Regions from separate parts of the Burkholderia sp. EMB26 genome, predicted to be linked through region 2. Evidence: riboswitches for the same ligand, from Rfam matches in the RefSeq annotation. Region 2 holds a riboswitch; each other region holds the start of a gene.

Region 1 (2,194 bases), on a different replicon from region 2:
CGTAGTGTGCGGGCGCCACCGCGACGAGCGTATGCGTCGCGGGATGCGGCAGCGCGCAGTGGCGCGCGCAGCCGGTCAGGTGCACGTCGAGCGGCCGGCCGATGCGGGCGGCGAGCGCGAGTGCGTCGTGTTTCGTGTCGGCGTGCGCTTTCGCGCAGCCCGCGCTGCCGGTACAGGCGACGAGCGCCGCCAGCGGCTCGGACGCCGCGCCTACGAGGCCGAGCGACTTGAGTGCTTCGCGCATTGCCACCGCACGTTCGTTCGGCACGCCGTGCATGAACACGCCTTGCCACGGCGTCATCGACAGCGTGCCGTCGCCGTCGGCTTCGGCCAGCGCGGCGAGCCGTTCCAGTTGCGCCGCGTCGAGCCGCCCGAGCGCGAATTGCGCGCCGACGCTGCAGCGGGTCGCGGCGCGCGACGGCTGCGCGCCGAAACGCAACGCCGGGTCGGCATGCGTGCGCCGCCAGCCGGCAAGCGCCGGATCGGCCGCGAGCGGAAAGGGCAGGTAGCGCCGGGCGCGTTCGAACAGCGTGCGTTCGCCGCACATCGCGAGCAACGCGCGCATCCGCGTGACGTCGGCCGGCGCGAGATCGAGGAACGCACGCAGCAGCGCGCGCACCAGCGCGACGCCCTGATCGGGCGACACGTCGACCGACGCGGGCCGGTCGCCGGGCGCCACCGGCGGACAGCCGGCCAGCCCCGCCGCAAGACGTACCGCGCCGTCGGCGCGGCGCCACGCGGCGAGCCAGATGTCGTGCGGATGATCGAGCGCCGCGACCGCTTCGCCGCCATCGAGCTGGATCGAGAATTTCGGCGACAGTTCGCCGCGGCGCGGCTCGTTCGCCAGCATGTCGAGCAGCGGCACGGCGAGCGCGTGGCTATCGACGAGCGCGGCCGGGTCGTGCCCGGCGAGCGGGCTGAGCAGCACGTTGCGGACGTCGTCGCTCGCCGCGAGCGCGGCCGCCTCGGCGGCGGTGTCGCCGGCGCTTGCGCGCGGGCCGAGCCCCGCGTCGAGCAACGCGTGGGTCAACGCATCGGCCGCGCCGTCGCGAATGCCGCGCAACTGGAGATTCGCACGATTGGTCGCATCGATCGCGCCGGAACCGTACCGGCGCGCGGCGGCGGCGATCGCACGCGCCTGGCGCGCGTCGAGCCGGCCGCCCGGCAGCTTGATCCGGCACAACCCGCCGTCGGCGGCCGCGACCACGCGCACGAGCCCCGGGCAGGCCGACGGGCGCACGACGGGCGACGCAGGAATCGAATCGGGGGCGGAACTCAACGGGATACCGGAACAGTGTGGCGCCGCGGCCAACGCATCGGTACACCCCGCCCGACGCCGACTGGCACGCACGCACTTTCTGGCCGGCAGGTCTCCTGGCTGACAGGTCGGCGCCGACTCCCGGCCTTCCCGGTGAAACCAGTGGCATGAGGAGGGAGATCGGCTCGCTGTCTACAGTTGCGGGGGCAGCCACAGCGGCGCGCGGTGCGCCCTGTGTTCCCTCTTCGGCCCCGAAGGGCACCGGCGAACGAACGGCCGTAGGATACCCGATTTCGGTCGCGATTCGCGACCGGCTGGCGGTTCGCGGCGAGCGAAGCGGGCAACGGCCGCGCGCGGGCGGGCGGGCAGATGAAACGCGGGGTGGAACACGGTACCATGCCGTTTTTTGCAACGCGGACGGCTGCACCGGCGCTTTCACGGCCGCGCGGCGACACGATGGAATCGAACGATGGGGAAGGGTGCATGACGGCGTGGCTGACGGTAGTGGGCATCGGCGACGACGGTTACGCGGGGCTCGGACGCCACGCGCGGCGCGCGCTGCTCGATGCGGCGCACGTGGTCGGCGCGAAGCGGCAGCTCGACATGCTGCCCGCGCGACTGCGCGCGACGCGCGAAGCATGGCCGTCGCCGTTCGACCTGTCGGGGCTGCTCGCGCGCCGCGGCGCGCCGGTGTGCGTACTCGCGAGCGGCGACCCGATGCTGTTCGGCGTCGGCGCGACGCTCGCCCGCCAGCTTTCTCCCGACGAATGGCGCGTGCTGCCCGCGCCGTCGTCGCTGTCGCTCGCCGCGGCGCGCCTCGGCTGGGCGCTGCAGGACGTCGGCGCGGTCTCGCTGGTCGGGCGTCCGCTCGCGACGCTGGCCCGCCACCTGCTGCCGGGCCGGCGCCTGTTCGTGCTGAGCGCCGACGGCCGCACG
Region 2 (2,194 bases):
GACCGACGGCAGCCCGATCTGCACGGCCGCGATGATCGCGACAAACACGAGCCCGGCGACGATCGACGCGTTCCACTGCCCGAGCTTCGCCACCAGATGGCGGCGCACGCTGACCGAGAACACCATCGTTGCGACCGAGATCGCGATCATCAGGAAGAACAGACCCGTGCGATACCCGATCGTATCGGGGTCGCCGACCGACGGCGGATTGGCCGGGTACTTGAGGTTCGGCACGATCACGAGCGCGACGAACGCCGCCAGCGCGAGCCAGGCGGCCAGCGGCCGTGCCGGCAGGCGGCTGCCGCGTCCGTACGCATACGCGAAGACCAGCGAGAACAGCCCGCCGAATGCCGCGCCGTAGGTCACGACGCCCGTCAGTAGCCCGAGGCCGGCCTGCGTGTGGCGGCTGACCAGTTCCGGCTCCGGTGCCTCGCCTTGGGCGGCGGCGGTTTTCTCTTCGAGGGCGATCGCCTGATCGACTTGCGGTTCGCCGACGACTTTCGCGAAACCGAACGTGAGGAGGCCCGCGGCGATGCCTGCGAGCATCCCGCGCATGAGCAGCTTTCCGACCATCTTTTACTCCGCGTCAGTGGCAGGGAAAGCCGAGCAGATGGCGGCCGTCGTGGACGAATTCGTGGACATACATGCCCGGCACGAGCGACGTCGCGCCCTGTTCCGCACCGACGAAATAGAGTGCGAGCAGCAGGATCAGGCCGACGAACACGGCCCACGGCAACAGCTCACGGACGGGGATGGGTGCCGGCACGACCGCCGGCTTCAGCACTGCTTCGCTCATGGATGCACCTCAGGGGAATCGCGCCCCGACAAATGATGGATGGGTACGAAGGCAGGTCTGGCTTCCGGGATCATCGATTCCCCGGTTACAGTGGCGCGACCGCGCCGGAATTGCACCGGCTTCCGCGCTTCGTATCGGGCGAATTGTACGCGCGAACGTTCGCGTATTGAAGCGACGACAGATGGGCAAGCGCGCCCCGCTCCGGATCATCCGACCACCGACATGAACCTGCATGCCTCGCTGCGCCTGATCGCGCACGCCTCGACCCGCGCGATGCGCACCGGCACGTTTCCCGACGACGATCCGCTCGACGCGCGCGGGCTTGCCGAAGCCGCCGCGCTGCACGGCCGGTGGACGGCCATCGCCGGCTCGCTCGTGCTGTGCAGCCCGGCACGCTGCGCAACGCAGACCGCCGACGCACTCGGGCTGCACGCCGACATCGACGACGCGCTGCGCGACATCGACTACGGCGACTGGCGAGGCAAGCGGCTGCACGATCTCGCACGCGATCTGCCTGACGAACTTGCCACGTGGATCGGCACGCCGTCCGCGTCGCCGCATCGCGGCGAATCGTTCGACGCCGCCGCACGTCGGGTCGGCACGTGGTTCGACGGGTTGCCGCGCGAGCGCGACGTCATCGCGATCACGCATGCGCCGATCGTCCGCGCGGCCATCGCGCATGTGCTGCGGATGGACCACGCCGCGGCCGCGCGTCTCGACGTTGCGCCGCTGTCGTGCACGACGTTCGTCGCGTCGCCGGCCGGCTGGACGTTGGCGGCGACGGATGATGAGCAGCGCGATACCGGCGCGTAAGCCGCTGTCGTGTTCACTATGTGAGTGATCGACGCGACTCGCTGCCTCGCATGCCGCCACTCGCCTTACATCCCCGTAAGACACACCGTTCGTCGTCCCGACTGTCATCAAACTGACTGCTAGCCGCAGCTAGGATCGGACGCGGTTCCCTACGAGATGCCGTCATGAATCAACCTGCTTCGTCCGCCCCGAACAATCCGGGCTCCGTCGCGCGCACCCGGCAGGTCGGCTATGCCGCCTTCCTGCTGGTGCTCGTGCTCGGCGCCGTCTATATCGCCACCCACCTGGTCGCCGATCTGGCGCCGGTCCGCGAAGGGACGCTGTTCCCGTACCTGCTGCTCGGCGCCGCCCTGCTGATCGCGCTGGGCTTCGAATTCGTCAACGGCTTCCACGACACCGCGAACGCGGTCGCGACCGTGATCTATACGCACTCGCTGACGCCGAACGTCGCGGTGATCTGGTCGGGCATGTGGAACTTCCTCGGCGTGATGGTCTCGAGCGGCGCCGTCGCGTTCGGCATCCTGCAGTTGCTGCCGGTCGAGCTGATCCTGCAGGTCGGCAGCGGCTCGGGCTTCGCGATGGTGT
Region 3 (2,194 bases), on a different replicon from region 2:
AGCGTGGAAGCTGCTCGGCGGCCTGCGCGCGGAACGTTTCGACGTCGATTCGACCAACGCGCTGAACGGTCTGCATGCGCGGCGCACGACGACGGCATGGAGCCCGCGGCTCGGCGTCGTGTGGTCGCCGGTCGGCGCGCACAGCCTGTATGCGTCGTACAGCAAGAACTTCGCGCCGGTCGGCGGCGACCTGATCGGCATCACGCCCGACGCGCGCGGCAACGCCAACGATCTCGGCCCGCAATACACGCGCCAATACGAGATCGGCGTGAAAAGCGACTGGCGCGATGGCGCGCTGAGCACGACGCTCGCGCTGTTTCAGCTCGACCTGTACAACCGCCGCATCGCCGACCCGGTTCGCCCGGGCTTTTTCGACCTCACCGGCCTCGAACGCAATCGTGGCCTGGAACTGGGCGTCGCCGGCCGGCTCACGGGCGACTGGTTCGTCCGCGGCGGCATCGGCTGGCAACACGCGCGGGTGGTCGACGCCGAGCCGAAGTATGCGGGCAAGCGCTCGGCGGGCGTGTCGGCGTCGAACGGCAGCCTGTTCGTCAGCCATGCGCCGCTGCGCGGGTTTTTCGCCGAACTCGGGGTCGTGTACGAGGGCGCGCGTTACGCCGATCGCGACAACCTGCTCGAACTGCCCGCGTACCTTCGCTGGGACGGCAAGGCCGGCTATCGCACGCGCGACCTCGAGGTGACGCTGGCGGCCGTCAACCTGGCCGATCGCGACTACTACGCGAATGCGACGGGCCTCGCGCAGATCGTGCCCGGCGCGCCACGCACGTTCACGCTGACGGCGGCATACAAGTTCTGACCTCGCGGGCGGCGCCGGCGCCCCGCGCAGCCGCTCCGCCGGGCGGCTTGCGCGTTGCAGGCCTGTGCTATCGTATGCGCCGCGTTCGGTGCTCGCATGCGCATTCGGTGCATGCAGTTAAACGGGAAACAGGAGGCGGACATCCGCCCGGCCTGTGCTGTCCCCGCAACGGTACGCCGCCCGCGCCGCGCGCTTCCTCGCGCGTGCGCCCAGGCCGCCCGCGATGCCACTGCCCTTCGACCGGGCGGGAAGGCTGCGGTCTGGCAAGCGGCCAGCCCGGATACCGGCCGACGCAAGGGGCGAGCGCGCTGCTCGCCGAACGCCCGATCCGCGGGGGACGGACCGGGTGCGCATTCCCCCGCGTTCGCGCGGGTTTCGCCCGATCCGCCATGCACTGCCTGTCCGCCGGCCGCCGATGCGCCGCCCGCCTTCCCTGTTCCACTGTTTCGACACGGTGCGCGCCGTGCCGCGCGCGATGAGCCGCGCCTGGCTCGTCGGCGCCGGCCCCGGCGACGCCGATCTGCTGACGCTCAGGGCCGTACGCGCGATCGGCGCGGCCGACGTGCTGCTCGTCGACGATCTCGTGAACCCCGACGTGCTGCGCCATGCGCGCGCCGATGCGCTGATCGAGCACGTCGGCAAGCGTGGCGGCCATGCGTCGACGCCGCAGGAGACGATCGTCGCCGCGATGCTCGCGCACCTGCGCGCGGGCCGCAGCGTCGCACGGCTCAAGGGCGGCGATCCGTTCGTGTTCGGCCGCGGCGGCGAGGAGCTGATCGCGCTCGGCGCGGCGGGCTTTCCGGTGGAAGTCGTCAACGGCATCACCGCGGGCATCGCCGCGCCGGCCGCGCTCGGCATCCCGGTCACGCACCGCGGCGACGCGCAGGGCGTGATCTTCGTCACGGGCCACGGCGCGGGGGCCGACGAGCCCGACTGGCGCGCGCTCGCGGCCACACGCATGACGATCGTGGTCTACATGGGCATCCGCCGGCTCGACGCGATTGCCGCGGCGTTGCGCGACGGCGGCCTGCCCGGCGACACGCCGTGCGCGGCAATCGAGAACGCCACGCGGCCCGAACAGCGCCACGTCCACGCGACGCTCGATACGCTCGTCGCGCGCGTCGGCGAAACCGGCATCGGATCGCCGGCGATCGTCGTGATCGGCCGCGTCGCGGCGCTCGCCGACGATCCGGCGGTGCGTGCGGCGCTCGGCGGCCACGCATGATGCGCGTCGCGCTCGGTGTCGGTTTTCGCGCCGGCGTCACGGCCGCGCAACTCGATGCCGCGATCCGCGCCGCGCTCGCGCGCTATCCGGCCGCCGAACCGGCGCTCGTCGCGACGCTCGTCGACAAGGCTCGCGCCCGTGCGCTGCGCACG
Region 4 (2,194 bases), on a different replicon from region 2:
CGTACAGCGCGGCAGCCGGCCCCTTCAGCACCTCGACGCGTTCGATGTTGCCGAGGCTGCGTACGTATTGCGCATCGTCGCGCATGCCGTCGAGCAGCAAGTCGCCCGCGCTGGAAAAGCCGCGAATGCGGAACGAATCGAAGCGCGTGTCCGACGTATTCGACACACCGGGCACGCCGGCCAGTGCGTCGGCAAGCGTGCGGCCGCCATAGGACAGCGTTTCCTCGACCGAGACGCTGTCGATGGTTTGCGGTACGTCGCGCGGATCGCTCGCGGTGCGGGTCGCCGTGCTCACGCTTTCCGCACGCGGATCATTCGGATGACGGCGGCTGCGCACCTCGACCGCGGGCAGTTCGTCGTCGAACTCGGCCGCCGCGGCAGGGCAGGAAGCAACGCCGGCAATCGAGCACAGCGACAGGGCCAGCACAGGAAAACGCCGCCCGGATATCTGTCGTTTCGACATGGAAATTTGAGGATGACTGAGTGATTGCCTCACATGGCCGTTGCGCGGTGGTTCGTGTTGTTATCGGGTGAAGTTTATCTCGTGTAGTTGAAAACGACAATCATTCGCGTTCGTCGCCGGTCGCTCGCCTTGACGCTCCCCGCACCGCCGCCTACACTCGCACGCGTTTTGGTGCTCGCGCGCGCCGCTCCGGCGTGCGCAGTTAAACGGGAAACAGGGAGCCTGCCTGCGCCGCAGTCGAGCCAACCTGTGCTGCCCCCGCAACGGTAAGCGAACGCGTCGCGCGCAAGCGCCACGCAGCGCCGCTTCGCCGCATGCCGCGCGCATGCGGACGACCGCCACTGGATGCCGCGCGTATCCGGGAAGGCGAAGCGGCGTGTTCGTCAGCCCGGATACCGGCCTAAACGTTGGGGTTCAGCGCCGCGGGGAGGCGGCGCATCGTCCACGGCCGCCGCAGGCCCGACGCCCGGTGTTTCCCGCTGTTTGCCCCGATCCGCCCGCCGCGCGAACGCGCCCGGGCCGGCACGGCGAACGGCAGGCGACACGGGCTACGCACGCGGCAGCCGTGTTGGCATTCACGATGTCGACCGTTCGCAAGGAAGCACCATGTCCGATTCGTTGTCCCGCCCGCCGCGCGGCTGTCCGCGCGGATCACGCGGCGAGCTTCCCGCGCACCGCCCGCTGAATTGCCGCGTCGCCGCCGACGCGACGATCCCGTCCTGATTCCCTCTTCGACACCGGACCTACCATGACCCTACGCAAGCTGCCCGTCACGATCGTCACGGGCTTTCTCGGCAGCGGCAAGACGACGCTGATGCGCCACATCCTGCAGCACGCCGAAGGCCGCCGCATCGCGGTGATCGTCAACGAATTCGGCGAGCTCGGCATCGACGGCGAAATCCTCAAGGGCTGCGGGATCGGCTGCGACGATGCCGACGGCGCGCAGGGCGAGGCAACGGGCCAGCTGTACGAACTCGCGAACGGCTGCCTGTGCTGCACCGTGCAGGAAGAGTTCTATCCGGTGATGGAAGCGCTGGTCGAGCGCCGCGCGGACATCGATCACGTGCTGATCGAGACGTCGGGCCTCGCGCTGCCGAAGCCGCTCGTGCAGGCGTTCAACTGGCCGACGATCCGCAACAGCTTCACGGTCGACGCGGTCGTGACCGTCGTCGACGGGCCGGCCGCCGCGAGCGGCCAGTTCGCGGAAAACCCGCAGGCCGTCGACGCACAGCGCCGCGCCGATCCGAACCTCGACCACGAATCGCCGCTGCACGAACTGTTCGCCGATCAACTGTCGTCCGCCGATCTCGTGATCGTAAACAAGGCCGACCTCGTCGGCGACGCCGAGTTCGCGCAGATCGAAACCGCGATCCGCGACGAAACCCCGCCGCAGGTCAAGATCGTGCGCGCGACGCGCGGCGAGCTCGACCTCGCGCTGCTGCTCGGCCTCGAATCGGCGTCGGAGGAAACGATCCACCTGCGTCACGACCATCACGGCTCGGCCGACGACAACGATCACGATCACCATCACGACGATTTCGATTCGGTGGTGGTATCGGGCGACGCCGGCACGCGCGAATCGACGATCGCCGCGCTGCAACGTGTCGTCGAAGCGCACACGATTTACCGCGCGAAGGGCTTCGCCGCGCTGCCCGGCGCGCCGATGCGGCTCGTGATCCAGGGCGTCGGTCGCCGCTTCGACAGCTATTTCGACCGCCGCTGGCAGGACGG

The links. Region 2 has a riboswitch for cobalamin ahead of KU887_RS24215 (CbtB-domain containing protein). Riboswitches for the same ligand answer to the same signal wherever they lie in the genome.
Region 1: linked by a shared signal. The riboswitch ahead of cobG (precorrin-3B synthase) and the one ahead of KU887_RS24215 (CbtB-domain containing protein) in region 2 are both predicted to bind cobalamin.
Region 3: linked by a shared signal. The riboswitch ahead of cobA (uroporphyrinogen-III C-methyltransferase) and the one ahead of KU887_RS24215 (CbtB-domain containing protein) in region 2 are both predicted to bind cobalamin.
Region 4: linked by a shared signal. The riboswitch ahead of cobW (cobalamin biosynthesis protein CobW) and the one ahead of KU887_RS24215 (CbtB-domain containing protein) in region 2 are both predicted to bind cobalamin.

Annotation. Positions count from the first base shown of each region.
Region 1 is NZ_CP078070.1:1,886,954-1,889,147, forward strand. It holds gene cobG (precorrin-3B synthase) at 1-1,240, opposite strand, end outside; cobalamin riboswitch at 1,347-1,539, opposite strand; gene cbiE (precorrin-6y C5,15-methyltransferase (decarboxylating) subunit CbiE) at 1,742-2,194, shown strand, end outside.
Region 2 is NZ_CP078071.1:1,663,411-1,665,604, forward strand. It holds gene KU887_RS24210 (CbtA family protein) at 1-573, opposite strand, end outside; gene KU887_RS24215 (CbtB-domain containing protein) at 587-796, opposite strand; cobalamin riboswitch at 829-972, opposite strand; gene KU887_RS24220 (histidine phosphatase family protein) at 1,019-1,609, shown strand; gene KU887_RS24225 (inorganic phosphate transporter) at 1,774-2,194, shown strand, end outside.
Region 3 is NZ_CP078070.1:1,863,777-1,865,970, reverse strand. It holds gene KU887_RS08765 (TonB-dependent siderophore receptor) at 1-817, shown strand, start outside; cobalamin riboswitch at 887-1,124, shown strand; gene cobA (uroporphyrinogen-III C-methyltransferase) at 1,233-2,042, shown strand; gene KU887_RS08755 (cobalamin biosynthesis protein) at 2,039-2,194, shown strand, end outside.
Region 4 is NZ_CP078070.1:1,866,830-1,869,023, forward strand. It holds gene KU887_RS08765 (TonB-dependent siderophore receptor) at 1-463, opposite strand, end outside; cobalamin riboswitch at 616-882, shown strand; gene cobW (cobalamin biosynthesis protein CobW) at 1,212-2,194, shown strand, end outside.